Regions from separate parts of the Microbacterium sp. 71-23 genome, predicted to be linked through region 2. Evidence: riboswitches for the same ligand, from Rfam matches in the RefSeq annotation. Region 2 holds a riboswitch; the other holds the start of a gene.
What was found. A riboswitch is a leader RNA that binds a small molecule or an ion and turns the genes downstream of it on or off. The one in region 2 is predicted to bind glycine.

Region 1 (26,548 bases), on a different contig from region 2:
CGATTGGAGGCCGAGCAGCAGCGGCAGCAGAGCGACCAGCTCCTTCGAGCCGATCGTGGGGAGCACCTGCGAGACATCCAGCCCGGGGACGCCGCGGCGTCGCGCAAACCAGTCGACGATCGCGTCGCGCAGCGGCGCCGTGCCGATCGTCTGCGGATAGCCGTGAGCGTCGGTCGCGTCGGCGAGCGCACGGGCGACGACCTCGGGCGTCGCGTCGACGGGAGACCCGACCGAGAGGTCGACGATGCCATCGGGATGCCGCCGGGCGGTCTCGGCGAACGGGATCACCGCGTCCCACGGGTAGTCGGCGAGGTCGGCGACCCCCACGGTCAGTGCCCCTGCGGCGGAAGGGCGGCGATGATCGGGTGGTCCTTCGGGATCACGCCGACCTTCGCGGCGCCGCCCGGCGAACCGATCTCGTCGAAGAACTCGACGTTCGCCTTGTAGTAGTCCTGCCACTCTTCGGGGAGGTCGTCTTCGTAGTAGATCGCCTCCACCGGGCAGACGGGCTCGCACGCGCCGCAGTCGACGCACTCGTCGGGGTGGATGTAGAGCGAACGCTCCCCCTCGTAGATGCAGTCAACGGGGCACTCGTCGATGCAGGCACGATCCTTCACATCGACGCACGGGAGGGCGATCACATACGTCACCCGTCCAGTGTAGTCAGGGGTGCGTGACCGGCTGCCGAGCGCGCCGAGCCCGGGAGAGCTCCGGCCAGGCGACGATGACGGCGGCCACGAGCGGCACCACGATCATCCAGACGTTCGCCAGCACGGGATGCAGCTGACTGAAGATGATCGATCCTCCCGCCGACGTCTGGGCCAGCACCCAGGTCGCCCCCATCATGCCCAGGGCGGCCGCGAGCACCGTCCACCGGTCACCCGACAGCAGCCGGAGCGCGAGCAGCAGCGCCGTGGAGCCGATGAGTGCGACGATGAGCCCGAGCGGCAGCCAGCCTCCGACGACGATCGAATGCGCGAACGCACCCGCCGCACCGTAGAACAGCCCGATCGCAAGGGCGAGCACGTATGCGCCGAGGCGCTGCAGCAGGGTCACGCCTCGATGCTACGCGGCCCACCCGAGTGCCCGCAGCGCGGCCGCCACGACGGCCGCCACCACCACCACGACGAGGAAGGGCGCCCGCAGGGCCAACAGCCCTGCCGCGACCAGCACGGCCGGAAGACGCGCATCCACGTGCAGGGCCTGCCCGCTGGCGAACGTCTGCACACCGACGAGCGCCGCCAGCAACGCGACCGTGAGAAGGTCCGCGATGCGCAACGGCCGGGGCGCCTCGAGGAGCGACGGCGGCACGAGATAGCCCACGACCTTGAGGGCGAGGCACAGCACGGCGGCCAGCAGCAGGGCGCTCCAGAGGGTCATCGCACGGCCTCCCCCGCGGATGCACCCGGCCCGCGCCCGCGAGCGCGCCGGCCGCCGATGTCGAACCAGCCGACGACGAGGGCGACGACCGCGGCGAGGATCACGGGCAGCCCCGGCAGAAGCGCCGGCGTGAGCACGACCGCCACAACGGCCGCGGCGATCCCCACGGCGATGGGCTGCGCACCGCGCAGTCGCGGCCACAACAGCGCGAGGAACGCCGCGGCGGCCGCCGCATCCAGCCCCCAGGCACGCGGATCACCCAGCACGTCGCCGAACAGGGCGCCCAGCAGAGTCGACAGGTTCCAGCCGACGTAGATGCCCACTCCCGTCACCCAGAACCCCACGCGGCGCGCCCGCGGCGCATCCTGAGCGAGAGCGACCGCCGTCGACTCGTCGATCGTGAACGGCGCCGCAGCGAGACGTCGACGCAGCGGCCCCCCGATGACGGGAGCCATGCGCATGCCATAGGCGATGTTGCGCACGCCCAGTAGTGCGGAAGAAGCGATCGCGGCGGGCGCCGCGGCGAGCCCGCCGGCGGCGATCACGCCGATGAACGCGAACTGCGACCCTCCGGTGAACATGAGCAGGCTCAGCACGCACGTCTGCCAGATGTCGAGTCCCGATGCCGTCGCGAGCGCTCCGAACGAGACGCCGTACGCGCTCGTGGCGAGTGCGACCGCGAGCCCCTGCCGCCATGCGCGCCGATGCTCGAGCGCGGATGCATCGGGGTCGGGCACCCGCCGAGCCTATCGGCGCGGGTGCGCGCAGCCGGGCATACAGCTACCCTTCCCGACATGGAGCACCGGATCTTCGATACCACTGTCGCGTCGGTCTACCCCTTGTATCAGGCGAAGCTCGAACGGAAGGGACGCACCCGGGAGGAGCTCGATGCCGTCACGACCTGGTTGACCGGATTCGACGACGACGCCCTCGCAACTCGACTGACCGGAGGCGCCACATTCCGCGAGTTCTTCGACGACGCCCGGCTGCCCGACGAGGTCGAACTCATCACCGGAGTCGTGTGCGGCGTTCGCGTCGAGACGATCGAGGACCCCCTTATGCAGAAGATCCGGTACCTCGACAAGCTCGTCGACGAGCTCGCCCGCGGAAAGGCGCTCGAGAAGGTGCTGCGGTCCGCATCCTGAGACGCGGACCGCACCGACTCACGCGTTCGCGTCCTGGCGCTTCAGACGTGCGGTGGCACGACCGCGCTCGGTCGCGTCCAGCACGACCTTGCGGATGCGCACCTTCTCGGGGGTGACCTCGACGCATTCGTCGTCGCGGGCGAACTCGAGGCTCTCCTCGAGGGAGAGCGTGCGCGGCGGCGTCATCGACTCGAACGTGTCGGCCGTGGAGGAGCGCATGTTGGTGAGCTTCTTCTCCTTGGTGATGTTGACGTCCATGTCGTCGCTGCGCGAGTTCTCGCCGATGACCATGCCCTCGTAGACCTCGTCCTGCGGCAGCACGAAGAAGCTCATGCGCTCCTGCAGCGCGATGATCGCGAACGGCGTGACGACGCCCGCACGGTCGGCGACGATCGAGCCGTTCTGACGCGTCACGATGTGACCCGCCCACGGCTCGTAGCCGTGCGAGATCGCGTTGGCGATGCCCGTGCCGCGGGTCGTCGTCAGGAACTCGGTGCGGAATCCGATCAGGCCGCGGGACGGCACGACGAACTCCATGCGCACCCACCCGGTGCCGTGGTTCGTCATCGTCTCCATGCGTCCCTTGCGGGCCGCGAGAAGCTGCGTGATCGCGCCGAGGTACTCCTCCGGCGCGTCGATCGTGAGGTGCTCGAACGGCTCGTGCACCGTGCCGTCGATCTTGCGCGTGACCACCTGAGGCTTGCCCACCGTGAGCTCGAAGCCCTCGCGACGCATGTTCTCCACGAGGATCGCGAGCGCGAGCTCGCCGCGGCCCTGCACCTCCCAGGCATCCGGCCGGCCGATGTCGACGACCTTGAGCGACACGTTTCCGATGAGCTCGCGGTCGAGGCGGTCCTTCACCATGCGTGCCGTGAGCTTGTGGCCCTTCACCTTGCCGACGAGGGGCGAGGTGTTGGTGCCGATCGTCATCGAGATGGCGGGGTCATCGACCGTGATGGCCGGCAGCGGGCGCACATCTTCGGGATCGGCGATCGTCTCTCCGATCGTGATCTCCTCGATGCCCGCGATCGCGACGATGTCACCGGGGCCGGCGGACTCCGCCGGGAAGCGCTCGAGCGCCTTCGTCTTCAGCAGCTCGGTGATGCGGGCGTTGGAGTGCGTGCCGTCGTGACGGACCCAGGCGACCGTCTGACCCTTCTTCAGCGTGCCGTTGAACACGCGCAGCAGCGCGAGACGGCCGAGGAACGGGCTCGAGTCGAGGTTGGTGACCCACGCCTGCAGCGGCGCCTCGTCGTCGTACGACGGCGCCGGCACGTGCTCGAGGATCGCGGCGAACAGGGGCTCGAGGTCGTCGTTGTCGGGAAGCTCGCCGTTGGCGGGACGATTCTGGGATGCCGCACCCGCACGACCCGACGCGTAGACCACCGGCACGTCCAGCAGTGCGTCGACATCGAGATCGGGCACATCGTCGACGAGGTCGCTCGCGAGTCCGAGGAGAAGGTCGTGACTCTCCTCCTCCACCTCGGCGATGCGGGCATCGGGACGGTCGGTCTTGTTGACGAGCAGGATGACCGGAAGCTTCGCCTCGAGGGCCTTGCGCAGCACGAAGCGCGTCTGGGGCAGCGGTCCCTCACTCGCATCGACCAGCAGCACCACGCCGTCGACCATCGACAGTCCGCGCTCGACCTCACCGCCGAAGTCGGCGTGGCCGGGGGTGTCGATCACGTTGATCGTGACCGGCTCTTCGGTGTGGATGCCGTTGTAAGTGATCGCGGTGTTCTTCGCGAGGATGGTGATGCCCTTCTCGCGCTCGAGGTCGTTCGAGTCCATCGCGCGCTCTTCGACGTGCGCGTGCTCGCCGAAAGATCCGGTCTGACGGAGCATCGCGTCCACGAGCGTCGTCTTGCCGTGGTCGACGTGCGCGACGATGGCCACGTTGCGGAGGTCGGGACGGAGGGCGTGCGCCATGAAGGGTTCCTTGCGAAGAGGGGGACGGCCCGGATCCGGACCGCCCCCCATCCTACCGTCTGGCGGCTCCACGCCGCCTGAGGCGCTTAGGACGCGTCCGGGTTGTCGAGGCCGAGGGCTGCGAGACGAAGCTCCCGACGCGCGTGCTGCACCTCGGGGTCGGGAACCGGCACCGCGGCCAGGAGGCGCTGCGTGTACGCCTCCTGCGGGTAGCGCAGGATCTGCTCACGGGTGCCGACCTCGACGATCTCGCCCCGACGCATCACCGCGATGCGGTCGGCGAGGGCGTCGATGACAGCCAGGTCGTGCGTGACGAAGAGGCACGCGAAGCCCTTCTCGCGCTGCAGCTCGCGCAGCAGCTCGAGCACCGTCGCCTGCACCGAGACATCCAGCGCACTGGTCGGCTCGTCGGCGACCAGCAGCTTCGGGTCGAGCGCGAGGGCGCGCGCGATGCCCACGCGCTGCTTCTGACCGCCCGAGAGCTCGTGCGGGAACCGGGACGAGTAGGCCAGCGGCAGTCGCACCGAGTCGAGGAGCTGCGACACACGTGTGTCGAGAGCCTTGCCCTTGAGACCCTGCGAGAGTCGGATCGGCTCGGCGATGGAGTCGCCGATCGTCATTCGCGGATTGAGCGAGCTCGACGGGTCCTGGAACACGATGCCCACGTTGTGGTGCACCTTGCGGATCGCGTCGCGGGTGGGCGTGGAGAGGTCGACTCCGGTGACAGTCAACCGCCCGGAGTGCACCGGGAGCAGGCCGATCGTGGCACGGCCGATCGTGGTCTTCCCGGAGCCCGACTCACCCACGAGACCCAGCACCTCGCCCTGGCGGATCTCGAGCGAGATCTTGTCGGCGGCGCGGAAGGCAGGAACGCGGCCGCGCTTCGGGTACTCGATCGCGACATCCTCGAACTTCACGACGACAGCGCGCTCGACAAGCGGGTCGGCGGCCGCGGCATCCGCGTCGATATCGCCGGCGTCGACATCCTCGAGGGTTGCCGTGATGTCGATGGCCTCCGATGCGCTCGAGCCTTCACCCAGACGCGGCACCGCGTCGAGGAGTGCCTGCGTGTACGGATGCTTCGGGGCCGCGAAGACCTCGGCGACCGTGCCGGTCTCGACGACGTCGCCCGAGCGCATCACGATCATGCGGTCGGCCATGTCGGCGACGACTCCCATGTCGTGGGTGATGAGCAGGATCGCGGTGCCCAGGCGCTCCTGCAGCGACCGCATGAGCTCGAGGATCTCCGCCTGCACCGTCACGTCGAGAGCCGTCGTCGGCTCGTCCGCGATGAGCAGCACCGGGTCGCACGAGATCGACTGGGCGATCATGGCGCGCTGGCGCTGACCGCCGGAGAGCTGGTGGGGGTACGAGGCGAAGGCCTTCTCGGGGTCGGGGAGCTCGACGAGGGTGAGCAGCTCGACAGCGCGGGTGCGGGCCTCCGACGGCGACAGGTGGAAGTGCTGGCGCAGCGTCTCGACGATCTGCGAGCCGACGGTGAGAACCGGGTTCAGCGCCGTCATCGGCTCCTGGAAGATCATCGCGACCTGACGCCCGCGCACCTGCTGCAGCTGGCTGGGGCGCAGCCCCACGATCTCGCGGCCGCGCAGCTTCGCGCTTCCCGCCACTCGAGAGTTGTTGGGCAGGAGGCCGAGCAGCGCCATCGAGCTCACGCTCTTGCCGGAGCCGGACTCGCCGACGATGGCGAGCACCTCTCCGGTGGCGACCTTGTACGAGACCTTCTTGGCCGCGGGCACCCAGACCCCGTCGACGCCGAAGTCCACCGAGAGGTCGTTGACCTCGAGGACCACCTCGCCGGGGGTGAAGCTGTGCGTCGTGGCGTTCATGATGCGGATCCTTCCGGGATCTCGGTGGCGTCGTGGCGACCCGGTTCGGTCGCCGACGCGGATGGGAGGATGAAGCTGTGGATGAGCGCGACACCCTGGTATTCCGACCGACCACGAGCATCGTGCTGTCGGTGAGCGGCTGGGCCCTCATCGGACTGGGAGGGGCGACAGCCGTCGGCTACGCGATCGCGCTCGGGGAGCCCCATCGCCTGTGGGCGCTCGTGCCGGTCGCGCTGCTCGCGCTGCTGGTGTGGGAACTCTTCTGGCGCCCGCGGGTGGTCGTGACGGACGCGGATGTCACCCTCGTGAACCCGTTCCACACCGTGACGGTCGCCTGGAGCAGCCTGATCGATGTCGACACGCGCTTCGCGCTGACCCTCGTCACCCCGCAGCGTCGCTACCGCGCCGCAGCCGCTCCGGCGCCGGGACCCCTCACGCGTCCGATCACCGGCGCCGCCAGCGCCCACCCGGCGATCGGACCGGCCGATCGCGACGGCGGACGACGCGCGTCGTCGGCGCTCGGGACCGACTCGGGCGACCTCGCGGCGATCGTGCGCGACCGCTGGATGCGCCTGGCCGAAGCGGAACGGATCCCGCTCGGCCGGGCCGACGCACAGCGCGCGCGAGTACGCATTCACCTGGCGAGCCTGGCGACCGTCGTGGCGCTGCTCACCGCGAGCCTGCCCGCGATCGCTCTGGCCTGAACGGATCACCTCAGCTCGACCTCGGCCTCGACCTCGGCGGGCACGTCCTGCACCGGGGCCTCCTTGGTGCGACGCCGCGAGAACCGACGGCTGCGCGGGTCGAAGGCCTCCCGCAGGGCATCGCCGAAGATGTTCGCCGACAGCGCGAGCGCCACGATGAAGAACGCCGGCCACCAGAACAGCCACGGCCGCACCGCGAACGCCGACTGGTTCGCCCCGATGAGCAGACCGAGCGATACATCAGGAGAGCGGATGCCGTAGCCGAGCAGCGAGATCGCCGACTCGAGCAGGATGGCGGCCGCGGCCAGCAGCGACGCCGAGACGATGATGACACCGGTCGCGTTGGGCAGGATGTGACGGAAGATGATGCGGGCGTCGGATGCCCCGGCAACCCGAGCCGCCTCGACGAACTCGCGCTCGCGCAGCGAGAGGAACTCACCGCGCACGAGACGGGCGATGACCATCCAGCTCACGGCGCCGAGCATGACGCCGAGGATCCACACGCCGACAGCGCCCGCGTAGTTTCCGACGACCGCGGCGAGCACGATGGCGGGGATGACGATGAAGACATCCGTGATGCGCATGAGCACCGCGTCGACCCAGCCGCGGTAGTAACCCGCGATGGCGCCGACGATCACGCCGAGCACGACAGCGATGCCGGTGATGAGGATCATCACGACGAACGAGTTCTGGATGCCGCGCATCACCATCGCGAAGTAGTCGCGACCGATGCGGTCCTGTCCGAACGGGTGGTCACCGAGCGAGAAGGGCCACAGCTGGAGAGTCGGGGCACCGTCGACGGCGATGTTCGGATCCGGATCCGTGTAGTTCCACTTCCACCACCCGTGGATCGGACCGATCCCGATGGCGGTCGTGGCGAACACGACGATCGCGAGCAGCACGATCAGGGAAACGACACCGGCAGGGTTTCCCAGGAATCGCCGCAGGATCAGGCGGCCCTGGCTGACAGAGCGGTGGTCGACGGTGTCGACGGAGCTGGGCAGAGAGGTGGACATCAGCGGACCCTCACTCTCGGGTCGAGTGCCGCGTAACTGAGATCGGCGAGGAAGTTGAACAGGATGGCCATGAACGCGATCACGAGGAAGTAGCCCATGACGGGGTACACGTCACCTCGGCCGAGCGAGTTCTGGAAGAGCGCGCCCATGCCTGGGATACCGAAGATGTACTCGGTGATGATCGCGCCACCGAGCAGGGCGCCGAGGTCGGTCGCAACGAGCGTCGTGATCGGGATGAGCACGTTGCGGAAGGCGTGGCGCACCACGACGACCCGCTCGGGCATGCCCTTCGCGCGGGCGGTGCGGACGTAGTCCTGCCCGAGCACCTCGATCATTCCGGCGCGCGCGTAGCGCGTGTAACCCGCGAACGAGATCGTCAGCAGCGAGACCGTGGGCAGCAGCAGGTGGAAGAAGGTGTCCAGCGCGGAACGCCACATGTTGCCGGGGTCGTATCCGGGAGTAGACGACCCGACCGTCGCGATCGGACGCCCGTTCATGTCGAACATGTAGCCCGGGAACGACTGCATGAGTCGGTCGATGATGATCAGGAACCCGATGAAGAACGCCACCAGGATGCCGATGCGGATGTTCTGACCACGGTCGTCGCCGCCCACGAGGAAGCCGACGAGAGCGCCGACGACGAGAGCGGCGATGGCCAGGATCGCGATCGTGCCGACCGTGGAGACATCCAGCAGCGGCTGCACGGCGAAGTACGACGCGATGCCGATGACCGCCACGATGCCGGCCGTGATGAGTCCGCGGCGGTTGTAGATGCCGGCCAGGATCGCCGCGACCGCGGCAGCGATGCCGAGGCTCAGCACGATGATGCCGACCGGTCCGATGGCGGGCTGGGCGAACCAATCGGTTGCGCTCATGTAGATCAGGAGACCCGCCGAGACCACGAAGGCGGAGGCGGTCGTGATGATGCGTCGCCGCATCTCGCCGCCGACGACCGCCTGGATGATCAGCGCGAGCACGAGACCGATCACGATCGAGAGCCAGATCGGCACCTCTGGTGAAGCGAGGAAGTTATTGTACCCGATCGCGACGAAGCTCTTGAGCATCGTTGCCGCAAGGAACGACGGGAGCGAGTACAGGAACAGGCTGATGACGGTGAACGTGATGTCGAAGCCGCTGTTTTCACGGATGGCCGACAGGATGCCGGTCGCGATGCCGAACAGGATCGCGAGGATGAGTGCCGCGGTGACCATCTGCACGGTCGAGAGCATGGCTGTCGGCAGCAGGTCGGTGACCTGCGCCCCCTGGAACGTCTGGCCGAGGCTGCACTGCCCGGCGAAGGGGACGAGGCATTTGGCGGCCCCGCCGATCCAGATGAACCACCGCAGCGGCGGCGGGACATCCAGGTTGCCGATCTGGATGCGCGCCTGGATCAACTGCTCCTTGTTGGGCAGGATCGAGGTGCGCAGGTCTTCAAGGGGATCGGTGGACAGCGCCACCAGGTTGAACATCACGAACGACGCCGCGACGAGAATCAGAACGGATACGCCGATTCTTCTGAGGATGAATCCGACCAAGGTGTGTTTTTTCCTCGCTCACGCGCGGAGCTCACCGGGATCTTCCGGCTCACCCCGCGTCGGTGATCACTGACAGAAGTTGGGGGTGGCGCCCTGTTCGGACGCCACCCCCAGCATCATGACCTTACTTGGAGCTGGTGCTCGACTGCACCGACCACTCCCAGTTGTTCCAGATCGGTCCGGTCTGGTTGCCCATGTACTGGACACCCTGAACCTTGCTGGAGACGCCGTAGATACCGGCGGCCTGGAAGAGCGGCAGGCCGTAGCCCTGCTCGAAGGCGATCTTGTCGATCTGCAGCTGCAGGTCCGTCAGCTTGCTCTGGTCGAGCGTCGTCTGGGTCTGCAGAGCCTGGTCGTTCGCGGCGGTGAAGCCGTTGTAGTTACCGCCACCCTGGCTGCTGAACAGCTGGGGGATCTGGGCGGTGCCCACACCGGGGCTGATCCAGCCGAAGAGCGAGGCGTCGTAGTCGCCACCGGCGAGCAGCGACGACCACTTCGGGTCTCCGCCGTCGACGACGTTGAATCCGGCCTGCTTGGCCGACGCCTGGATCGCCTGGAACTCGTCGACACGGTTGGGGTTCTTCGAGTTGTAGAGGATCTTCACGGTCGGGGTCTTGCCCGCGAGGAGGCTCTTGGCCTTCTCGATGTCGACCGAGTCATACGCGGCCGAGCCGTTCTGCGCGATGGTGGTCGCGTACTCCGACTGGTTGGGCAGCCAGATCTGCGAGTCCAGCGGCTTCGCGTCGGGGTTGACCGGCTTCACGATCGCGTCGACGATCTGCTGGCGCGGGATCGTGAGGAGGAAGGCCTGACGCACGGTCGCGTCGCTGAACACCGACGACTTGAAGTTCAGGTCGAGGTGGTCGTACGAGACCTGGTTGCCCGTGAGGACGGTCGCGCCGGTGATGGCCTCGAGCGACTTCTTCGTGTCGGCCGATGCCTGCGGGTAGACGATGTCGACCTCGCCGTTCTGCAGGGCGGTGACCTGGGCCGCGGCGTCAGGGATGACGCGCATCACGAGCTTGTCGATCTGCGGCTTGAGGTTGCCCGAGTAGTTCGGGTTGAGCGAGAACTCGAGCGACTGACCCGGGGTCCAGGCCGAGAGGACCCAGGGGCCGCTCGAGACCAGGAGGTCCTTGTCGGTCGGGAACGAGGTGATGTCGTAGCCCGTGTTGATGAACTTCGCGGCGGCCTCGAGCGTGGCGTTGGGCGCGACCGGGTTGGTCGGGTCGCCCTTCGGCAGGCCCTGGAGCAGCTTCGTCAGGTCGGCAGCCGACGTGAGGCCGGCCTTCTTCGCGACGATGTGCGCCGGCTGAGCCAGCGGCGAGAAGAGGTTCCAGTCGACGTAGGGCTGGCCGTAGACCAGGGTGATCGACGTGTTGTTGTCACCTATGGTCGGGAAGGCGGTGCTGTCGATTCCCGCGGTCGAACCCGCGATGGCGAAGTACTGCGTGCCCTTGGTGACGTTGCCGTCGGCGTCGAACGTGGCGTCGTCATAGTGACCCGAGGCGATCGCCCAGGCGAGGACCATGTCATCAGCGGTGATGGGCTCGCCGTCGGACCACTTCGCACCCGACTTGAGGGTGTACTTCACCGTCAGCGGGTCGTCCGAGGTCTTCTCGTACGTGCCGATGTCGGTGTTCGCCACGACGTTGAAGTTGTTGTCGGGGTACTGGAACGTCGCGTTGGTCAGGTATGCGTACTGACCGTTCGTGTCCAGGTTGCCCTGCGGCGTGTTGCTGTTGAGCGAGGTGAGGTCGTTGACGATGGCCTCAGTGACGGTGCCGCCCGAGCGGGGCTTGGTGGTGGTGCCGCTCGTGGTGCAGCCCGCCAGCAGGAGGGCACCCGCGGCTGCTGCCGCGATCACCACTCCGAGACGTGACTTCTTCAACTTGGTGACTCCTTATGAGAAGGGATGTGGCCCCACACGAAGTCCGAAAACTTCGCATGGCGCAGATACGGAAACCCTAAGCACGGCCATCCGCCTGTTCAAAGCCGGACCGGAAACCGTTACATACCCTTAACGCGAATGACGGTGCGATGCGCAATCTGCACAGTCGGGGTGCAGAGCGGGCCGATGCGCCTTTTACCTGCGCATCACGGCGGAAGCGGCATCCCGTGAAACGATGCCGGGGTGACCGAGACGACGCGTCCCTTTCCCGCCGAGCGCCCGCGGGCCGAGGGCTTCGACCGCACCCGGCTGCGCTGGGAGGTCTGGCTCGTCCTCGGCGTCAGCGTCGGCCAGTGGGCCCTGTACTCGGTGCTGTCGATCGTGCGCACGACGATCGAGACGATGTCTCGCGGCCAGACGGTCGGCGACGCGCAGACGCAGCTGAACCCTACGCAGGACGCCGCGGCGTTCTGGGACATCCTCTACCAGTTCCTCGATGTGTTCTTCAGCTTCGTGCTGATCGCGCTGGTCGTCTACCTGCTGTGGAGCGCGGGCGACAGCGCGCTGCGACGCATCGGGCTCGACTTCCGCCGATTCGGCGGCGACCTGGGTCGTGCGGCGCTTCTCGCCGCGGTCATCGGCGTGCCAGGGCTCGGGCTCTACGTGGTCGGTCGACTGCTCGGGCTGACCCTTCAGGTGCAGGCGTCGCCCCTGGATGCCGCGTGGTACACCGTCCCGCTCCTCCTGCTCGCGGCGCTGCGCGCCGGCGTGCTCGAGGAGGTCGTGTTCAACGGCTACCTCTTCGACAGGCTACGGCGGCTCGGCTGGTCGTGGTGGGCGATCATCCTCACCGCAGCGGGTCTGCGAGGGCTCTACCACGCGTATCAGGGAGTTCCCGCGATCATCGGCAACGCGGTGATGGGGGTCGTCTTCGGCTGGTGCTATCGCCGCTGGGGCCGGGTGATGCCGTTGGTGATCGCCCACACCCTCATCGACGTCGTCGCGTTCATCGGATATCCGCTCGCCGTCTCGCTCTGGCCGGGCGTCTTCGGCTGAGCCGCCGCGGTGCACCGTTGCGTCGTGCCTTCCGGTGCACAAGTGCGCTGGAAGGCACGACGCGCGACCTACGGCCGACCGTGCGTCGCGGAACGCTCCGTCCCACGGCTGCGGGAGCGGGCACGTGGTGACGTTCCCTCCACCGCGCGGCGAATGCGATCGCTGTGCACCGGTGTGAGGGGATGCACGGTCGATCCGGCGGTGCGGCGGGCAGGCTGGCGCGATGAGCGTCACTGCGTTCCTCGTCCCCTCACCGGTCCCCCCCGAGATCGCCGACGACGATGCTCCGGTCGGGCGTCCGCGCGACCTCCCCGGGTATCACCGCGTCCGACGCGGCGTCTACGCCCCTCAACATGAGTGGGACCGCCTGGCAGCGCGTGAGCGCTACCTCACGCGCGTGCACGCCCTGGCGGCGATACGCCCGAACACCGTGTTCTGCATGGAGTCCGCGGCGGCACTCCTCGGACTCCCGTTGTTCGGCGAGCCGCGCCGCATCCATGCCTTCGCTCCCGGGCTGCGTCGATCCACCTCGTTCGGCGATGTCACCGTGCACACCAGCGCGACTGCCCGGCGCGTCGACGCGGGCGGTACGATCGCCGTCGTCGACGCGGCCGACACATCCATCGACCTCGCGCACGTGCTGCCCCCGGCGTTCGGCCTCGCCGTGATGGATGCCGCGATCGCCGCGCACCCGGCAGCATCGACGATGCGTGACGAACTGCAGCACCGCCTCGAGACGCGCGCACCTGCCCACGGGAGGCGCCGCGCGGAATGGGCGTTGGGGTTCGCGGTCGCGAACAGCGAGTCCGTCGGGGAGTCGGTCAGTCGAGCCGTGATCTCCTGGCTCGGGTTGGAGGCACCCGAGCTGCAGTGCGTCTTCCGGAGCGAGGGTGCTCGCGATCGAACGGACTTCTTGTGGCGACGGGCGTCGGTCGCCGGGGAGTTCGATGGGTGGGACAAGTACCCGACCCACGATCCGCGAGCCGCACGGGCCGCATTCATCGCGGAGAAACGACGCGAGGACCGCCTGCGACGCCAGCTTCGCGCCGTCGTGCGATGGGAGTGGCGGGATGCGCTCCATCCGCACCGTCTCGAGCGGCTCCTCGCGCAGGCCGGTGTGCCACGCACCGATCGTCGACGCCCGTCGCTGCTCGCCGACGTGGGCCGCAACCCGCGCTCGACCTAGAGCCCCCGCACGAGCCGGGCGCCCACCGGGGCGGGGTGGGCGCCCGGCCGCCCTCACGGCGTCGACACGGCACGTTGCGCGGAGGGCGCGGGGCAGCGCGTTGCGCATCGTGGCTTCTCGCGCGGATGGGTTGCGGCAGAGCGGCGGGCGCTGCGGCCAGGGCGGCGGCGGCAGCAGACGGGCGACGGCCACGCAGCCGCGGCCGCACCGACGCAGCGGTCAGGCGAACGCCTCCACGGGCGGGCAGGCGCACACCAGGTTGCGGTCGCCGAAGGCGTTGTCGATGCGGCGCACCGGCGGCCAGTACTTGCCGCGCACGAGGGATGCCACGGGGTAGACCGCCAACTCCCGCGGGTAGGGATGCTCCCACTCCCCCGCGATGACCGACTGCGCCGTATGGGGCGCGTTCACGAGCGGATTGTCGTCGGCGGGCCATTCGCCCGCGCCTACGGCGATCGCCTCCGCCTTGATGGAGATCATCGCCTCGATGAAGCGGTCGAGCTCGGCCACATCCTCCGACTCGGTCGGCTCGACCATGAGCGTGCCCGCGACGGGGAACGACATGGTCGGCGCGTGGAAGCCGTAGTCGATCAGCCGCTTCGCGACGTCGTCGACGGTCACGCCGGTCTCGTCTCGCAACGGACGCAGGTCGAGGATGCACTCGTGCGCCACGAGCCCGTTCTCGCCCGTGTACAGCACCGGATAGTGCGACCGCAGGCGCTGAGCGACGTAGTTGGCGGCGAGCACGGCGTGCGAGGTGGCGTCGCGCAGCCCTTCGGGCCCCAGCATCCGCACGTATGCCCACGAGATGGGCAGGATCGAGGCGGAACCGTAGGGCGCCGCGGAGATCGCTCCGCCGTCGAAGCTGAACCCGCCGGCGTGCTCGTGGCGCTGCGCCTGGTCGTGCGACGGCAGGAACGGTGCGAGGTGCGCCTTGGCGGCGACGGGCCCGACTCCGGGGCCGCCCCCGCCGTGCGGGATCGCGAACGTCTTGTGCAGGTTCAGGTGGGACACGTCGCCGCCGAGGTCGCCGAACCGCGCGAATCCGAGCAGCGCGTTGAGGTTGGCACCGTCGATGTAGACCTGACCGCCCGCGTCGTGCACCGCCTGGGTGATCGCGAGCACGTCGTGCTCATACACACCGTGGGTCGACGGGTAGGTGATCATCAGCGCGGAGAGCGCATCGGCGTGCAGCGCGATCTTCGCGCGCAGGTCGTCGAGGTCGACGTTGCCCGCGTCGTCGCACGCGACCACGACCACGCTCATGCCGGCGAGCACCGCGGATGCCGCATTCGTGCCGTGTGCGGACGAAGGGATGAGACACACGGTGCGCGAGAGGTCGCCGCGGGACAGGTGGTAGCCGCGGATCGCAAGGAGTCCGGCGAGCTCGCCCTGCGAGCCGGCGTTCGGCTGCAGCGAGACGGCGTCGTAGCCGGTGAGCTCGGCGAGCCAGCCCTCGAGCTGCGTGACCAGCTCGAGGTAGCCCTCGACGTCCTCGGCGGGCGCGAACGGGTGGATCTTCGCGAACTCGGGCCACGAGACCGCCGCCATCTCGGTGGCCGCGTTGAGCTTCATCGTGCACGAGCCGAGCGGGATCATGCCGCGGTCGAGCGCGTAGTCGCGATCGGCGAGGCTCTTGAGGTACCGCATCATCTGCGTCTCGGAACGGTGCGCGTGGAACACCTCGTGCGTGAGGAACTCGTCGATGCGCGACAGCGATGCCGGCAGGTGCGCGGAAACTCCCAGCGCGCCGGCGCCCGCCGCGCCCGCCGCTCCCCCGAACGCCTGCACGACCGCGTCGCGGTCGGCTGCGGTGGTGGTCTCATCGACCGAGACGCCCACGGTGTCGTCGTCGACGAGAAGCAGCTGGATGCCGCGGCCGTGCGCGTCCGCCACGATCGCCGCCGCGCGGCCCGGCACGCGCACGCGCACCGTGTCGAAGAACGCGTCGTGCACGAGCTCGGCGCCGGTCGACGTGAGCGCGTCCGCGAGTGAGGAGGCGCGGGCGGCGACCGCCCGGGCGATCTCCCGCAGGCCGTCGGGGCCGTGATACACGGCGTACATCGAGGCCATGACGGCCAGCAGCACCTGCGCGGTGCAGATGTTCGACGTCGCCTTCTCCCGCCGGATGTGCTGTTCCCGCGTCTGCAGCGACAGCCGGTAGGCGGGGTGGCCCGCGGCATCCTGCGACACCCCCACCAGGCGACCCGGCAGCTGGCGCTCGAGACCCGCCCGCACCGCCATGTAGCCGGCGTGGGGTCCGCCGAAGCCGAGCGGCACGCCGAAGCGCTGGGTCGTGCCGACGGCGACGTCGGCGCCGAGAGATCCCGGCGAGCGCAGCAGGGTGAGGGCGAGGAGGTCCGCCGCGACGACGACCTTTCCACCCGCGGCCTGCACGGCGGCGATGGCCTCGGTGGGGTCCCACACGCGGCCGGATGCCCCGGGGTATTGGATGAACGCGCCGAACACGTCGATGTCGGCGGGCGGCGGCGACTGGTCGAAGCTCGTCTCGTGCAGGTCGATGCCGACCGCGGCGGCACGGTGCGCCAGCAGCGACTTGGTCTGCGGCAGTGCGTCGGCGTCGACGAGGAACACCGTCGAGCGGGACTTCGAGGCCCGGCGCGCGAGCAGCATGCCCTCGACGACGGCCGTGGACTCGTCGAGCATCGACGCGTTGGCCGTGTCGAGCCCGGTGAGGTCGGCGACCATCGTCTGGAAGTTGATGAGCGCCTCGAGGCGACCCTGGGAGATCTCGGGCTGGTATGGCGTGTAGGCCGTGTACCAGGACGGGTTCTCGAACACGTTGCGCGCGATGACCGACGGCGTGTTCGTGTCGTAATAGCCGAGCCCGATCATGGGTCGCAGCACCCGATTGCGCGCGGCGAGCCCGCGCAACTCCGCGAGCGTCTCCTGCTCGGTCGCCGCGGACGGCAGGGCCGCCAGCGTCTCGCGAGGGGTGAGGATGGCGTCGGGCACCGCGGCCCGCACGACGGCATCGGCGTCGGCGTAGCCGAGCGTCTGCGCGAGGCGTGCGCTGTCGCCCGCCGTGCCGATGTGGCGGGATCGAAAGGCGTCGCTCATGCGGCGCCGCCGGTGAGCTCGTCGTAGGCGGCGCGATCGAGGAGCCCCTCGATCGCCTCACCATCGAGCTCGACCCGCACGAGCCACGCCGCGAAGGCGTCGGCGTTCACGAGCGCCGGGTCGCTGTCGACGTCGCCGTTCACCTCGATGACGCGGCCGGACACGGGCGCGTAGAGCTCGCCGACCGACTTCGTCGACTCGATCTCGCCGCACACCTGGCCGGCGGTCACCGTGCCGTCGATGGCGGGGAGCTCGACGAACACCACGTCGCCGAGCTTCTCGGCGGCGTAGTCCGTGATGCCGAAGGTGGCGACATCCCCTTCGATGAGCACCCATTCGTGCTCGGCGGTGTACTTGAGTGCGTCGCGGTCGGTCATGCGTTCCTCCGATAGAAGGGCGGGGTGGTCACGGTGGCGGGGATGAGAGTGCCGCGCACGTCGATCGCGAGAGCCGTGCCGGGGGCGGCGTGCGCGGGCGAGACGTAGGCGAGTGCGATCGGGTGTCCGAGCGTGGGGCTGAGCGCGCCGGAGGTGATCTCTCCGACCGCGTCGCCGTCGGGCGTGCGCACCTCGTAGCCGGCGCGGCCGGCGCGCCTGCCCTCGGCGACCAGCCCGACGAGCACCGGGCGATCGGTGAGGTCGGCGGCCTCGAGCGCGGCCTTTCCGACGAAGTCGGGCTTGTCGAGCACGGGCACGCGGCCGAGACCGGCCTGCGCGGGCAGGGTGTCGAGCGTCAGCTCGTGGCCGTAGAGCGGCATGCCGGCCTCGAGGCGCAGCGTGTCGCGGGCGGCGAGCCCGGCGGGCACGAGCCCGACCGGCTCGCCCGCGACAAGGAGGGCGTCCCAGAGCCGCGCCGCGATGCCGACGGGGGCGAGGAGCTCGAAGCCGTCTTCACCCGTGTACCCGGTGCGCAGCACCAGCACGTCGGCGTCGAAGGCGCGCGCCCGCGACCACGCGTAGTACTTCAGGTCGGCGACCGGGGGCGCGACATCCGTCAACTCGTCGAGGGCGGCGAGCACCTCGACGGCGCGCGGGCCCTGCACCGCCAGCAGGGCATAGTCGTCACTGACGTCGGCGACGGATGCCGCGAACTCCCCCACCCGCTCGGCGAGCGCCGCGGCGACGGGCGCGCGGTTGCCCGCGTTGGCGATCACGAGGAACCTTTCGTCGGCGAGTCGATAGACGATCAGGTCGTCGATGACGCCGCCCGACGGGGCGAGCAGCAGCGAGTACTTCGCCTTGCCGATCGCGAGGGCAGACAGGCGGCCGGCGAGCGCGGCGTCGAGGTAGGCGCCGGCATCCGCGCCGACGACGTCGAACTCGGCCATGTGCGAGATGTCGAACAGGCCCGCCGCCTCGCGCACCGCGCGGTGCTCGGCGAGATCGGACGAGTAGCGCACCGGCATGAGCCAGCCGCCGAAGTCGGTGAACGAGGCGCCGAGGGCGTCGTGACGGGCGTGCAGCGCCGTCGTGCGGGGTGTGGAGGTGGGGTCGGTCATGAGTTCTCCCGTGCAGGGGCGGGCGACCGTCGATCGACGGTCTCGAACTCCCCCTCTGTCATCGGCCTGAGAGCTTGCTCGCGGCATCCGTCACAGCGTCGGATGCGGCGGCTTTCACCGTCGGCGGACGCGTATGCGTCGCTTTCCAGAGCGGCCCGACCGGGGCGGTACGGCTACCTGAGAGATTGGCGGGGAGGCTTGCTCCTTCGGTGCCCGTCGCCGGCTGCGACGGAGCTCTCCCGCTACGGTCACGGGGCCTTGTTGACTTGTGCGGCCAGCTTAGCGGCACCGGTGCGCTCAGCGGATGCAGGCGCCCGACGACACGGTCTGCTGCATGCTCTCCGCCTGGGCGACCACCGAGGTCAGCTCGGCGGTGGTCATCGCGTAGCCGACGTTGGGGTCGCTGTCGCTGCGGGCGAACACGATGCCCACAGCCCGTCCCGACGCGTCGAGGAGCGGCCCGCCGGAGTTGCCGGGCCGCACCACGGCGTCCAGGGCGTAGATGTCGCGCACGTCCGATCCGCTCCCGTAGATGTCGGGCACCCGCGCCTCTCCCACGCTCGTGACCGAGGCGTTCCCCGACGTGAACGGGCCGCCATAGGGATAACCCTGCACCACGGCGGCGGCGCCGGCGGTGAGTGTCGCGCCGAGAGGGATGGCTGCGGCATCCAGCCCGTCGGTCGCGATGACCGCGATGTCGTTGTGCGGATCGTCGTACACGATGCGACCCTCGACGGCGGCGCGACCCGGGAGCTCCACGATGGGGTTCGTGACTCCGGCGACGACATGCGCGTTGGTGACGACACGGTCCGGAGCGATCACGAAGCCGGATCCCGTGGAGGTCTCGCTGCACGCATAGGCCGTGCCCGAGATACGGGCGACCGACTGCGCGGCGGCGTTGAGTGCCGGGTCGGCGAGGTCGATCGGGGCGGCGGCGGGTGCGGTGGCGGCTCCGTCGAGCAGCGCCCCGAACTGCGGCAACCCGTCGCTGAGCACCCCCTGGCGCAGCTGCGCCAGGGCCTGCGACAGCGGGCTCGGGGTGAGATCGTCGATCGTGCGCAGCACCGTCGACGACGCGACGGCAGGGGCGAGCACGGGCGTGCCCGTCACCACCACGCTCTGCCCCACGAGCGAGATCGCGAGGGCGGCGACGACGACGCTCAGCGCGCCTCCCAGGACGCGATCGACGATGCCGAGGCGCAGGCGGTCGACGCCGCGCCGCAGGCGCATGCCGATGGCGCCGCCGAGCGTGCCGCCCGCGAACAGGAGCGCGATGCCCGCCGCGAGCACGATGAGTCCGCGCCACTGGGACCACGGCACGACGCCCGACAGCAGCGGCAGCAGCCACCACGCGGCGGCGCCCGCCGCCACGACGCCGAGCAGTGCTCCGGCGCTCGCGAGGAGACCCCGGGCGATGCCACCGGCGAGCGCGCCGATCAGCAGGAGCACCGCGATCACATCGACGACGAGCGACATGGATGCCTCCTCTCCCGCCTGGATGTCTCACGGTACGACGGATCCGCTGGGAATCGTCCCGGTTTGCCTTCGAGTCATCGAGACTCTAAGATCGCTTCTGGTCATCATGACACTAACCATCCGTTCCGAGAGCGCCGCGTCGGCACCGTCCCCGTCGGACCCGACGCGCGTCGCCGTGTCGACCGTGATCTTCACCCTGCGGCGGCCCGACGGATGCGACCTGCCCGTGCTCTCCCTGCCGCTCGTGCGCCGCACCCGTGACCCGTACGGCGACTTCTGGGCCCTCCCCGGCGGATGGCTCGACGCCGACGAGGAGCTGGAGGATGCGGCATCCCGCACCCTCGGCGAGACGACCGGCCTCGCCGCGAGCTACCTCGAGCAGCTCTACGCCTTCGGCGCCATCGACCGCTCCCCCTCGCGGGTCATCTCGATCGTCTACTGGGCGCTGCTGCGCTCCGACGACGTCGACGCTCAGCTGGCCGCGCACCTCGCCGCCGGCGACGCCCCCGAGAACGTCGAGTGGTTCGACGCCGCCCACCTGCCGACCCTCGCCTTCGACCACAACGCGATCGTCGACTACGCCCTGTGGCGCCTGCGCAACAAGGTGGGCTACAGCCGCATCGCCCACGGCTTCCTGCCCGGATCGTTCACGCTCGCTGAGCTGCGCGAGGTGTACGAGGCGATCCTCGAGCGCCGCCTGGACCCTGCCAACTTCCGCCGCCAGGTGGAGGGCTCCGGAACCCTCATCCCCACCGACGACTTCCGCACGGGCAGCCATCGACCGGCGCGCCTGTACCGGTACAACCACGACGTCGAGCTCTCCGATCGCGGGCCGCTCGGCACCGCCCCGCCCGCTTCTCGCGAACAGTCAGCCACACCGCACACCCCGAAGGAGGCGCGATGAGCGCCGTCAACATCGCCCTGCGCCCGCGCGACGAGATCGATCCGTCGGTCGACCACGTCATCCAGTCGCTCGTCTCCGGCGGATCCGCCGACGCGACCTGCACGACCGACCTCGCGGCCAGCCCGTGGACGTTCGACGTGAGCGAGGGCTACGGGCCCGGTGCCTCGATGGGTGACGTCATCCCCACCGGGTCACCCCGCCAGGGCTCGCTGCCGCAGGAGTACCGCGACGCCGACCCGGCCGATCTGGATCACCGCATCCGTGCGGCGAAGCAGATGCTCGGCGACCGGGTCGTCGTACTCGGCCACTTCTACCAGCGCGAGGAGGTTGTGCGACACGCCGACTATGTCGGCGACTCGTTCCAGCTCGCGACCGCCGCGAAGGCCCACCCCGACGCCGAGGCGATCGTGTTCTGCGGCGTGCACTTCATGGCCGAGACCGCCGACCTCCTCTCCGGAGCGGACCAGGCCGTCATCCTCCCGAACCTCGCCGCCGGCTGCTCGATGGCCGACATGGCCGACATCGATCAGGTCGAAGAGTGCTGGGAGCAGCTGGCTGAGATCTACGGCGACATGGATGCCGCGGACGCCGACGGGCTCGTGCCGGTCATCCCGGTCACCTATATGAACTCGTCCGCCGCGATCAAGGGGTTCGTCGGCCGCCACGGCGGCATCGTCTGCACGTCGTCGAACGCGCGCACGGTGCTCGAGTGGGCGTTCGAGCGCGGACGCCGCGTGCTGTTCTTCCCCGACCAGCACCTCGGCCGCAACACGGCCAAGGCCATGGGTGTGCCCCTCGCGCAGATGCCGATGTGGAATCCGAACCGTCCCCTCGGCGGCTCGAACGCCGACGACCTCGCGGATGCCCGCGTCATCCTCTGGCACGGGTTCTGCTCGGTGCACCGCCGCTTCTCGGTCGCCCAGATCGACAAGGCGCGGGCCGAGCACCCCGGCGTGCGCGTGATCGTGCATCCCGAGTGCCCGATGGACGTCGTCGACGCGGCCGACGAGGCCGGATCGACCGACTACATCCGCAAGGCGATCGAGGCGGCGACCGAGCCCACGACGTTCGCGATCGGCACCGAGGTCAACCTCGTGCAGCGCCTCGCCGCCCAGCACCCGCAGCACGAGATCTTCTGCCTCGACCCGGTCGTGTGCCCGTGCTCGACGATGTACCGCATCCACCCCGGCTACCTCGCATGGACACTCGAGTCCCTGGTCGCGGGAGAGGTCGTCAACCGCATCACGGTGCCGGGCGACGTCGCCGATCCCGCCCGCATCGCGCTCGAGCGCATGCTCGCGGCGAAGCCGCCGGCAGGACGCGTCGAGACGCCGGGGAGCGCGCAGTGAGCCGCAGCATCCACGCCGTCGTCGTCGGCAGCGGCATCGCGGGTCTCACCGTCGCGCGCGACGCCGCCCGCGCGGGGGCGCGGGTCACCCTCGTCACGAAGGACGAGCTGGCCCACGCGAACACCCGATACGCCCAGGGCGGCATCGCGGGCGTCATGTTCGACGACGACAGCGTCGAGGACCACATCGCCGACACCCTCACCGCCGGCGCGGGCCTCGGCGACCCTGCGGCCGTGCGTGTGCTGGCGACCGAGGGGCCGGCGCGCATCCGCGAGCTGATCGAGCTCGGCGTCGCCTTCGACCGGGATGCCGCCGGGTCGCTGCGCAAGGGACTCGAAGCCGCGCACTCCTACCCCCGCGTGCTGCACGCGGGGGGAGACGCGACGGGTGCCGAGATCGAGCGGGCGCTGGTCGCGGCCGTGCGGGCGTCGGGTGTGGAGATCGTCGAGCACGCGTTCCTCGTGGACCTCGTCGTCGCGCACGGGAGGGTGAGCGGCGTCGAGCTGCAGCAGGGCGATGCCCGCCGCACGATTCACGCCGATGCCGTGGTGCTCGCGACCGGCGGCGCCGGCCAGCTCTTCGCGCACACCACCAACCCCGTGGTCGCCACGGCCGACGGCATCGCCGCCGCTCTGCGCGCGGGGGCCGCTGTCGCCGATCTCGAGTTCGTGCAGTTCCACCCGACCGTGCTCGCCGCGGGTGACGCGTTCCTCGTGTCGGAGGCCGTGCGCGGCGAGGGCGCGACCCTCATCGACCCGGACGGCCGGCGCTTCACGTTCGATGCGCACCCCGACGGCGAGCTGGCCCCGCGCGACGTCGTCGCCCGGGCGATCGCCGCCCGCATGGCGGCGCAGGGAGGCGCGCCGGTCGCGCTCGACGCGACCCGGCTGCACGCACCCGGCACGGCCGCGTTCCTCGCCGGACGGTTCCCCACGATCGATGCCGCCGTGCGCGAGCGCGGCCTCGACTGGGCGCGGGAACCCATCCCGGTGACGCCCGCGGCGCACTACCTCATGGGCGGCGTCGTGACCGACCTCGACGGCCGCACCACCCTGCCCGGCCTCTACGCCGTCGGCGAGACCGCCCGCACCGGGGTGCACGGCGCGAACCGACTGGCCTCGAACTCGCTGCTCGAGGGCGCCGTCTTCGGCGCGCGCGCCGCGGCGGCTCTGACCACAGACGCGGATGCCGCGTGGCCCGCGCCGGCACTCCCGGCGGCGCCCGCACCGCTCGAGACCGCCGCGCCCGCCGCCGACGCCCCACCGTTCACCCGCGCCGCGCTGCAGGAGCTGCTGTGGCAGCACGCCGGTCTCGTGCGCGACGACCGCGGGCTCGCGCGAGCGGCATCCGTGCTCGCCGCGTGGTCGCTGCCGCACGCCGCCGCATCGTCGGTCGCCGGATGCGAGGACGAGAACCTGCTGCAGGTCGCCGTCGCGCTCGTCGCGGCTGCGCGTGCGCGCACCATCTCGGTCGGGGCGCACTTCCGCGCCGACGCGGACCCGGCCGCAGCGGCGGACGCCGCGGCATCCGTCACCGAGGTCGTCGCATGCTGACCGCCCGCACCATCGACCGCATCGTCGCGCTTGCGCTCGACGAGGACGCCCCGTGGGGCGACCTCACCAGCGAGACGCTGATCCCCGCCGACGCGGTCGCGACAGCCGACCTCGTCGCGCGCGAGGACGGCGTCTTCGCCGGAGGCGAGGTGTTCGCGGCCGCCTTCCGGCTGACCGACCCGGCCATCGAGGTGGGTCTGCACGTCGCCGACGGCGGACGGTTCATCGCCGGACGCCGGCTCGCGACGGTGACCGGGCCGGCGCAGGGCGTGCTCACCGCCGAGCGCATCGGGCTCAACTTCGCGCAGCGCATGTCGGGCATCGCGACCCTCACCGCGCGGTACGTCGACGCGATCGCGGGCACCGGTGCGCGCATCGTCGACACCCGCAAGACGACCCCGCTACTGCGTGCGTTCGAGCGCCACGCGGTGGCCGCCGGCGGCGGGCACAACCACCGGTTCTCGCTGTCCGACGCGGTCATGGCCAAGGACAACCATCTGGGCGTGCTGACCGCGACCGGGGCAGATCTCACCGACGCGCTCCGCGAGGCGATCGCGAGGCTCCCCCACACCGCGCACGTCGAGGTCGAGGTCGACCGCGTCGACCAGATCGAGGCCGTCGTCGCGGCGGGGATCGGCACGATCATGCTCGACAACTTCACCGTCGACCAGCTGCGCGAGGGTGTCGCCACTGTCGCCGGACGGGCGCAGATCGAGGCGTCCGGCGGGGTGAGCCTCGACACCGTGCGGCAGATCGCCGAGACCGGTGTCGACGTCATCTCGGTCGGCGCGCTCACCCACTCGGCGCGCGCGCTCGACCTCGGGCTCGACCTGCGCATCGACCTCGGGCGATGAGCGGGCTCTACCTCGACAACGCCGCGACCACGCCCGTGCGCCGCGAGGTGCTCGAGGCCATGGCACCGTTCCTCACGAGCGTGTTCGGCAACCCGTCGAGCCACCACGAGCTCGGCGATGCCGCGGCGCGCGCGCTCGACGACGCGCGGCGCCGGGTCGCCGCGGTGCTCGGCATGCGCGCGGGCGACATCACGTTCACCTCGGGCGGCACCGAGGGCAACAACCTCGCCCTCAAGGGCATCGCGATCGCCGCGGCATCCGCGCGCGGCGCGCGCCACGTGATCACGACTCCCATCGAGCACGAGTCGATCCTCGAGTCGGCGCGCTACCTGCGCCGGGTGCACGGGTTCGACGTCGACCTGGTGCCGGTCGACGAGACAGGACGCGTCGACCCGGCGGAGCTCACCGCCCTGCTGCGCGACGACACCGCGGTCGTCAGCATCGGGTACGCGAACAACGAAATCGGCACCGTGCAGGATGCCGGGGCCCTCGCCGCAGCGACCCGCACGGCGGGCGTACCCCTGCACCTCGACGCCGTGCAGGCCGCGGGGTGGCTGCCTCTCGCGGGCACGGGCGCCGACGCGCTCGTCATCGCCGGGCACAAGCTCGGTGCGCCGAAGGGAACCGGGGTGGCGGCGATCCGCGGGCGCGTGCCCGTCGAGCCGCTGCTGCACGGCGGCGGGCAGGAGCGCGGGCGGCGCAGCGGCACCGAGAACGTCGCGGGCGCCGTGGCGATCGCAACCGCCCTCGAGCTCGCCGAGGCCGAGCGCGAGGCCTCTGCCGCGCGCGTCGCCGCGCTGCGCGACAAGTTCGTCGCCGCCGCCCTCGTGCGGCTGCCGCAGGCGCGTCTCACCGGCGACCCCGTGCATCGACTGCCCGGCACCGCGAGCTTCACCTTCGCCGGCACGAGCGGCGAGGCAGTGCTGCTCGAGCTCGAACGCCGCGGCGTCGTCACCTCGAGCGGCTCGGCATGCGCCGCGGGCAGCGACGAGCCCTCGCACGTGCTGCTCGCCCTCGGGGTCGACCCGGTCGTCGCGCAGACCTCCGTGCGGTTCACGTTCGACCATCACGGTCACATCGACCCCCAATATCTCGCGAACGCGCTCACCTCCGCCGTGGCCGCCGTAGGATCGGCCGGGTGAGTTCCCCGGCGGTGACCGTCATCGTTCCCGGTTTCGACGTCGCCGCCTACGCCGATGAGGCGCTGGCCTCGCTGCGTGCGCAGACCCGAGACGACTGGCGTGCGGTGCTCGTCGACGACGGCTCGAGCGATGCGACCGGGGCGATCTACGCGGCGGCCGCGGCATCCGACCATCGCTTCGAGGTGATCACGCACCACCGTCAGCGCGGCCTCGCCGCCGCGCGCAACACCGGTCTCGACGCCGTCACGACGCCGTACGTCGCCTTCCTCGACTCCGACGACCGCTACACCCCCGCAGCCCTCGAGACGATGCTCGGCACGCTCGAGGAATCCGGCAGCGATCTCGCGATCGGCGCCTACGTGCGCCTGCGCCCGCAACCCGGCGGCGGGTATGCGAGCGGACCCGTGCAGCCCTGGGTGAGCGCCGCGACCGCGCCCGCCCGCCGCGGCGTGACGCTCGCGGAGCACCCCGAGGCATCCGGCAACATCGTGGCCTGGTCGAAAGTGTCCCGCGCCGACTTCTGGCAACGCACCGGGCTGCGCTTCCCTGAGGGACGCCTCTACGAGGACCAGCAGGTCGCGCAGCGCATGTACACGCTCGCCCGCGCATTCGACACGGTTCCCGACGTGATCGTGGAGTGGCGCGAGCGGGCCGACGGAACCTCCATCACCCAGCACGAGAGCACGCTCGGGGTGCTGCGGGACTGCCTCGACGCGATGGCCGCGGGGCTGGCCGTGCTCGACGACGCGGGTCAGCACGCCGCCGCCGACGCCCGCGTGCGACTGATGCTCACGATGGATGTGCCGCGTCTCGCGCGCATCGCCGAGACGCATCCGGATGCCGCCTACCGCCGCGCCCTCGGAGAGTTCACCCGTGCGCTCACCGCGCGCAGCAGCGAGCGCGAGGACGGCCGCGAGGCATCCGTCGCCGCGACCTGGTGACGCTCAGACGGGCCTGTCCGCGTCGAGGTCGGTGACCGCCGCGAGCTGCTGGGCGGCGAGC
Region 2 (4,383 bases):
AACGCAAGCGCTCGGCGAGGGCCTCCGCCTTGCGGGCGACGTCCGTCGCGATCGCGCGGAGTCCATCCGGACCGTGGTACACGGCGTACATCGCAGCCATCACCGCGAGGAGGACCTGGGCCGTGCAGATGTTGGATGTGGCCTTCTCGCGGCGGATGTGCTGCTCGCGTGTCTGCAGCGCGAGGCGGTAGGCCGGGTGCCCCGCGGCATCCTGCGACACGCCCACGAGCCGACCGGGCAGCTGCCGTTCGAGTCCCTGGCGCACGGCCATGTAGCCGGCGTGCGGCCCGCCGAAGCCGAGCGGGACCCCGAAGCGCTGCGTCGTCCCCACCGCCACGTCCGCGCCCAGCGAGCCGGGCGAGCGCAGCAGCGTGAGGGCGAGCAGGTCGGCGGCCATGACCGCCAGTCCCCCCGCCACGTGGGCTGCGTCGATGATGCCGCTCGGATCCCAGACCCGGCCGGACGCGCCGGGGTACTGCACGAACACGCCGAACAGCTCGTCGGGCAGCGTGGCCCCGTGCGCCAGGTCGAGCTCGACGAGACGGACGCCGACCGCCGCCGCCCGCACGCGCAGGAGGGCCTTCGTCTGGGGCAGCGCGTCCGCGTCGACCACGAACACGTCGGACGTCGCCTTCGAGCCGCGCCGGGCCACCAGCATCCCTTCCACCACGGCCGTGGACTCGTCGAGCATCGACGCGTTCGCGGTCGCGAGGCCGGTGAGGTCGGTGACCATGGTCTGGAAGTTGATCAGCGCCTCCAGGCGCCCCTGCGAGATCTCCGGCTGGTACGGCGTGTACGCGGTGTACCAGGACGGATTCTCCAGGACGTTGCGTGCGATCACCGACGGCGTGAACGTGTCGTAGTAGCCGAGGCCGATCATGGGCCGCGCGACCCGGTTCTGGGACGCCAGCGTGCGCAGCTCGGCGAGCGCCTCGGCCTCTGTCGCCGCGGGCGGGATGTCGGTGGTCGCGCGCTCCCGCACGTGGATGGATGCCGGCACCGCCGCCTGCACCAGTGCGTCGACGCTCTCGTAGCCGATCGCGTCGAGCATGCGGCGCTGCGCGTCGTGGTCGGTCCCGATGTGCCTGGCGGCGAAGCCGCCCATGGACGCGTCGACGGGGGTCACTCGGCGCCGCCGGTGAGTGCGAGGTACGCGACACGGTCGAGCAGCCCCGCGACCGCACCGGGGTCGACCCGCAGCTTCACGAGCCACCCGTCGCCGAACGGGTCGGCGTTGATCGCGGAGGGGTCGTCGTCGAGCGCGGTGTTCGCCTCGACCACCTCGCCGTCGACAGGCGCGTACAGCTCGCCGACGGACTTGGTGGATTCGATCTCGCCGCACACCTGACCGGCCGAGACGGTGGTCCCGGCGGCAGGCAGCTCGGCGAAGACGACGTCGCCGAGCTTCTCCGCCGCGTAGTCCGTGATGCCGACGGTCGCGACATCGCCGTCGAGCGCGACCCACTCGTGCTCGGCGGTGTACTTCAGAGTGTTGAGATCGGTCACTTCGTCCTCCGGTAGAAAGGCAGTTCGGTCACGGTGGCGGGCACGAGCGTGCCCCGTACATCGATGGAGAGGGTGCCGCCGGTCGCGGCGTGGTCGGGGGCGACGAGCGCCATGGCGATCGGATGCCCGAGGGTGGGACTCAGCGCCCCGCTGGTCACGACGCCGATCTCGGCTCCGTTCTCGTCGCGCACGGCGTAGCCCGCACGCCCTGCGCGCCTGCCTTCCGCCGCGAGCCCCACGAGCACGGGCCGACCTGCGGCCTCGACGGCGAGCGCCGACCGGCCGACGAAGTCGTCGTCGCCGCGGGCGACCGCACGCCCGAGTCCGACCTGGACGGGTGAGACATCGAGCGAGAGCTCGTGGCCGTAGAGCGGCATGCCTGCCTCGAGGCGCAGGGTGTCGCGGGCCGCGAGTCCGGCGGGCACGAGGCCGTGGCCCTCGCCCGCACGTCGCAGGGCATCCCACATCGCGAGGGCGTCCTCCGTGCGCACGAAGACCTCGAACCCGTCCTCGCCGGTGTAGCCCGTGCGCCCGATGTGGACGGGCACGGGCTCCGCCCCGGGCGACGGGACGAAGTCGGCGTGGGCCATCCGGTAGTAGCCGAGTTCGCCGAGCGGCGTCGTCCAGCCCGAGATCTCCGTCGTGTCGGCGAGGACCGCCGGCGACGCGGGACCTTGAACCGCGATCAGTGCGATGCGGTCCGTCCAGTCCTCCACGCGGACATCGCGTCCCTGGATGCGCTCGGCGAACGCCGTCGCCACCGCATGCCGGTTGCCGGCGTTCGCGACGACGATGAAGCGCTCCGCGTGCTGGCGGTAGACGATCACGTCGTCGACGATGCCGCCCGTCGTGTCCAGGACGAGGGAGTACTTGGCCTGGTCGTCTGCGATCGTCGACAGCCTGCCGGAGAGCGCGAAGTCGAGGAACGCGCCCGCGTCCGGCCCCGCGACGAGGAACTCGGCCATGTGCGAGATGTCGAAGATCCCCGCGGCCTCGCGCACGGCCCGGTGCTCGGCGAGGTCGGAGGTGTAGCGGACGGGCATGGACCATCCACCGAAGTCGGTGAACGAGGCGCCGAGCGCCTCGTGGCGCTCGCGCAGAGGGGTGAAGCGCGGTTCTGGATGGGTCATGAGCTCTCCCGGATCTGACGGGCGGGCGCCGGTCGACGCCCGATGAACTCCCCCTCTGTCATGAGCCTGAGAGCTTCGCCGCGGCCCGAGGGCCGCCTGCTTTCACCGTCGGCGGATCCGTCACGTGCAGCAGCACGGATCGCTTTCCAGAGCGGCCGGACGCGTACGGTACGCGGACCTGAGAGATTGGCGGGGAGGCTTGCTCCTTCGGTGCCGGGGGCGATGTGCCTCCGGCTCTCCCGCACGCGTCGTTCGGCCTGTCTTCAGTTGCGCGACCAGTGTATCCGCCGCGGACGGGTTCGCGTGGCCCCACGCGGGCACCTCGCGGGCATCATCCGGTGCAGCGCCCCGATGACACCGTCGACGTGAGCGTAGGGGCCTTCGCGACGACGGGTGACAGGACCGTGCTGGTCATGGCGTACCCGCGGTCGGAGCCGTCCTCGGCGCGAGCGAACACGACGCCGGCGACGGTGCCGGCGGCGGTGAGCAACGGACCGCCGGAGTTGCCGGGCTTGACGGCGGCAGCCAGGGAGTACACGTCGCGCGGAGCGTCACGCGCGTCGTAGATGTCCGGGACCGACACCGTCCCCCGGTCGATGACGCGGGCGTCGCCCATCGTGAAGGGACCGCCGTACGGGTAGCCGGCCACGACGGCGGAGGCGCCCGCGGCGAGCGCCGGGGTGACGGCCAGCGGCCGGGCCCCGAGGCCCCTCGCCCGGATCACCGCGAGGTCGTTCGTCGGATCGAAGTAGACGACGCGCCCCTCGACGGCCGACCGCCCCGGCAGCTCGACGATGGGCCGCGTCACGCCCGCGACGACGTGCGCGTTCGTCACGAGCTCGTCGTCCGCGATCACGAACCCCGTTCCGGTCAGGCTCATCCCGCACGCGTAGGCGACGCCGCTGATGCGCGCAACCGATGCGGCCGCCCTGGTCAGAGCCGGGTCGTCGAGGCGCACGGGCGGCGCCGTGGTCCCTGGCTGCGGCGAGAACAGGACGCCCAGTCGGGGCAGGCCTTCGCTGAGCACGGCGCCGCGCAGCTCAGCCAGGCCCGACGCGACCGGGGGCGGGACGAGCGCGTCGATGACGCGGAGGACACGGGACGACGCGACCGCCGGGGAGACCGTCGGGATGCCGGTCGTGGCGATGCTCGATCCGGCGAGCGAGATCACGAGCGCCGCGATCACGACGCTGACGCCGCCACCCAGGACACGGTCGACGACCCGGAGCGGGGTCGCCCGATCCACGCCCTTGCGCACCGCAAGACCGAGCATCGAGCCGAGCGCCGCTCCCCCGGCCAGCAGCACGATCGACGCGCCCACGACCGCCACCGCCCGCCACGCCGGGAGCGGGATGGCGCCGGCGATCAGAGGGCCGAGGCCGTAAGCGGCCGCACCCCCCGCGACGAGGCCGACGAGCATGCCGATGCTCGCGACCAGCCCGCGCGTCGCGCCGCCGACCACGGCGGCCACGAGCAGCACGATCACGATCACGTCGACGACGAGCACGCGGCTCCCTTCCCGGTGTCCTGCCTACGAAGGCTACGCACCGAGGCTGGGAGGACGCGGGGGTTTGCCTTCAGGTCGAGCTGACTATAAGATCGGAGCACCAGTTAGGGTCACCATGACACAAACCACATCCCTCCCTCCCGTCGCCGTGCGGTCCTCGGCACCCGCGACCGGGCGCGGGACCGACGACGTCACCCGCGTCGCCGTCTCGACGGTGATCTTCACGCTCCGTCGCGAAGC

Region 1: another riboswitch for glycine. It lies ahead of gcvT (glycine cleavage system aminomethyltransferase GcvT); the one in region 2 lies ahead of gcvT (glycine cleavage system aminomethyltransferase GcvT).

The regions. Positions count from the first base shown of each region.
Region 1 is NZ_MKSL01000036.1:103,319-129,866, forward strand. Features, by position in the region: gene dapC (succinyldiaminopimelate transaminase) at 1-327, opposite strand, end outside; gene fdxA (ferredoxin) at 330-650, opposite strand; gene BGO15_RS12185 (DUF6113 family protein) at 664-1,056, opposite strand; gene BGO15_RS12190 (AzlD domain-containing protein) at 1,066-1,380, opposite strand; gene BGO15_RS12195 (AzlC family ABC transporter permease) at 1,377-2,117, opposite strand; gene BGO15_RS12200 (DUF2200 domain-containing protein) at 2,175-2,525, shown strand; gene typA (translational GTPase TypA) at 2,544-4,454, opposite strand; gene BGO15_RS12210 (ABC transporter ATP-binding protein) at 4,541-6,301, opposite strand; gene BGO15_RS12215 (PH domain-containing protein) at 6,379-7,005, shown strand; gene BGO15_RS12220 (ABC transporter permease) at 7,011-8,021, opposite strand; gene BGO15_RS12225 (ABC transporter permease) at 8,021-9,556, opposite strand; gene BGO15_RS12230 (ABC transporter family substrate-binding protein) at 9,681-11,447, opposite strand; gene BGO15_RS12235 (CPBP family intramembrane glutamic endopeptidase) at 11,691-12,503, shown strand; gene BGO15_RS12240 (hypothetical protein) at 12,727-13,689, shown strand; gene gcvP (aminomethyl-transferring glycine dehydrogenase) at 13,909-16,770, opposite strand; gene gcvH (glycine cleavage system protein GcvH) at 16,767-17,147, opposite strand; gene gcvT (glycine cleavage system aminomethyltransferase GcvT) at 17,144-18,268, opposite strand; glycine riboswitch at 18,314-18,423, opposite strand; glycine riboswitch at 18,424-18,520, opposite strand; gene BGO15_RS12260 (MarP family serine protease) at 18,566-19,744, opposite strand; gene BGO15_RS12265 (NUDIX hydrolase) at 19,920-20,648, shown strand; gene nadA (quinolinate synthase NadA) at 20,645-21,997, shown strand; gene nadB (L-aspartate oxidase) at 21,994-23,550, shown strand; gene nadC (carboxylating nicotinate-nucleotide diphosphorylase) at 23,544-24,404, shown strand; gene BGO15_RS12285 (cysteine desulfurase family protein) at 24,401-25,546, shown strand; gene BGO15_RS12290 (glycosyltransferase family 2 protein) at 25,543-26,487, shown strand; gene BGO15_RS12295 (ABC transporter ATP-binding protein) at 26,491-26,548, opposite strand, start outside.
Region 2 is NZ_MKSL01000041.1:52-4,434, reverse strand. Features, by position in the region: partial or broken gene BGO15_RS13220 (glycine dehydrogenase) at 1-1,105, opposite strand, end outside; gene gcvH (glycine cleavage system protein GcvH) at 1,123-1,506, opposite strand; gene gcvT (glycine cleavage system aminomethyltransferase GcvT) at 1,503-2,636, opposite strand; glycine riboswitch at 2,685-2,791, opposite strand; glycine riboswitch at 2,793-2,888, opposite strand; gene BGO15_RS13205 (MarP family serine protease) at 2,968-4,143, opposite strand.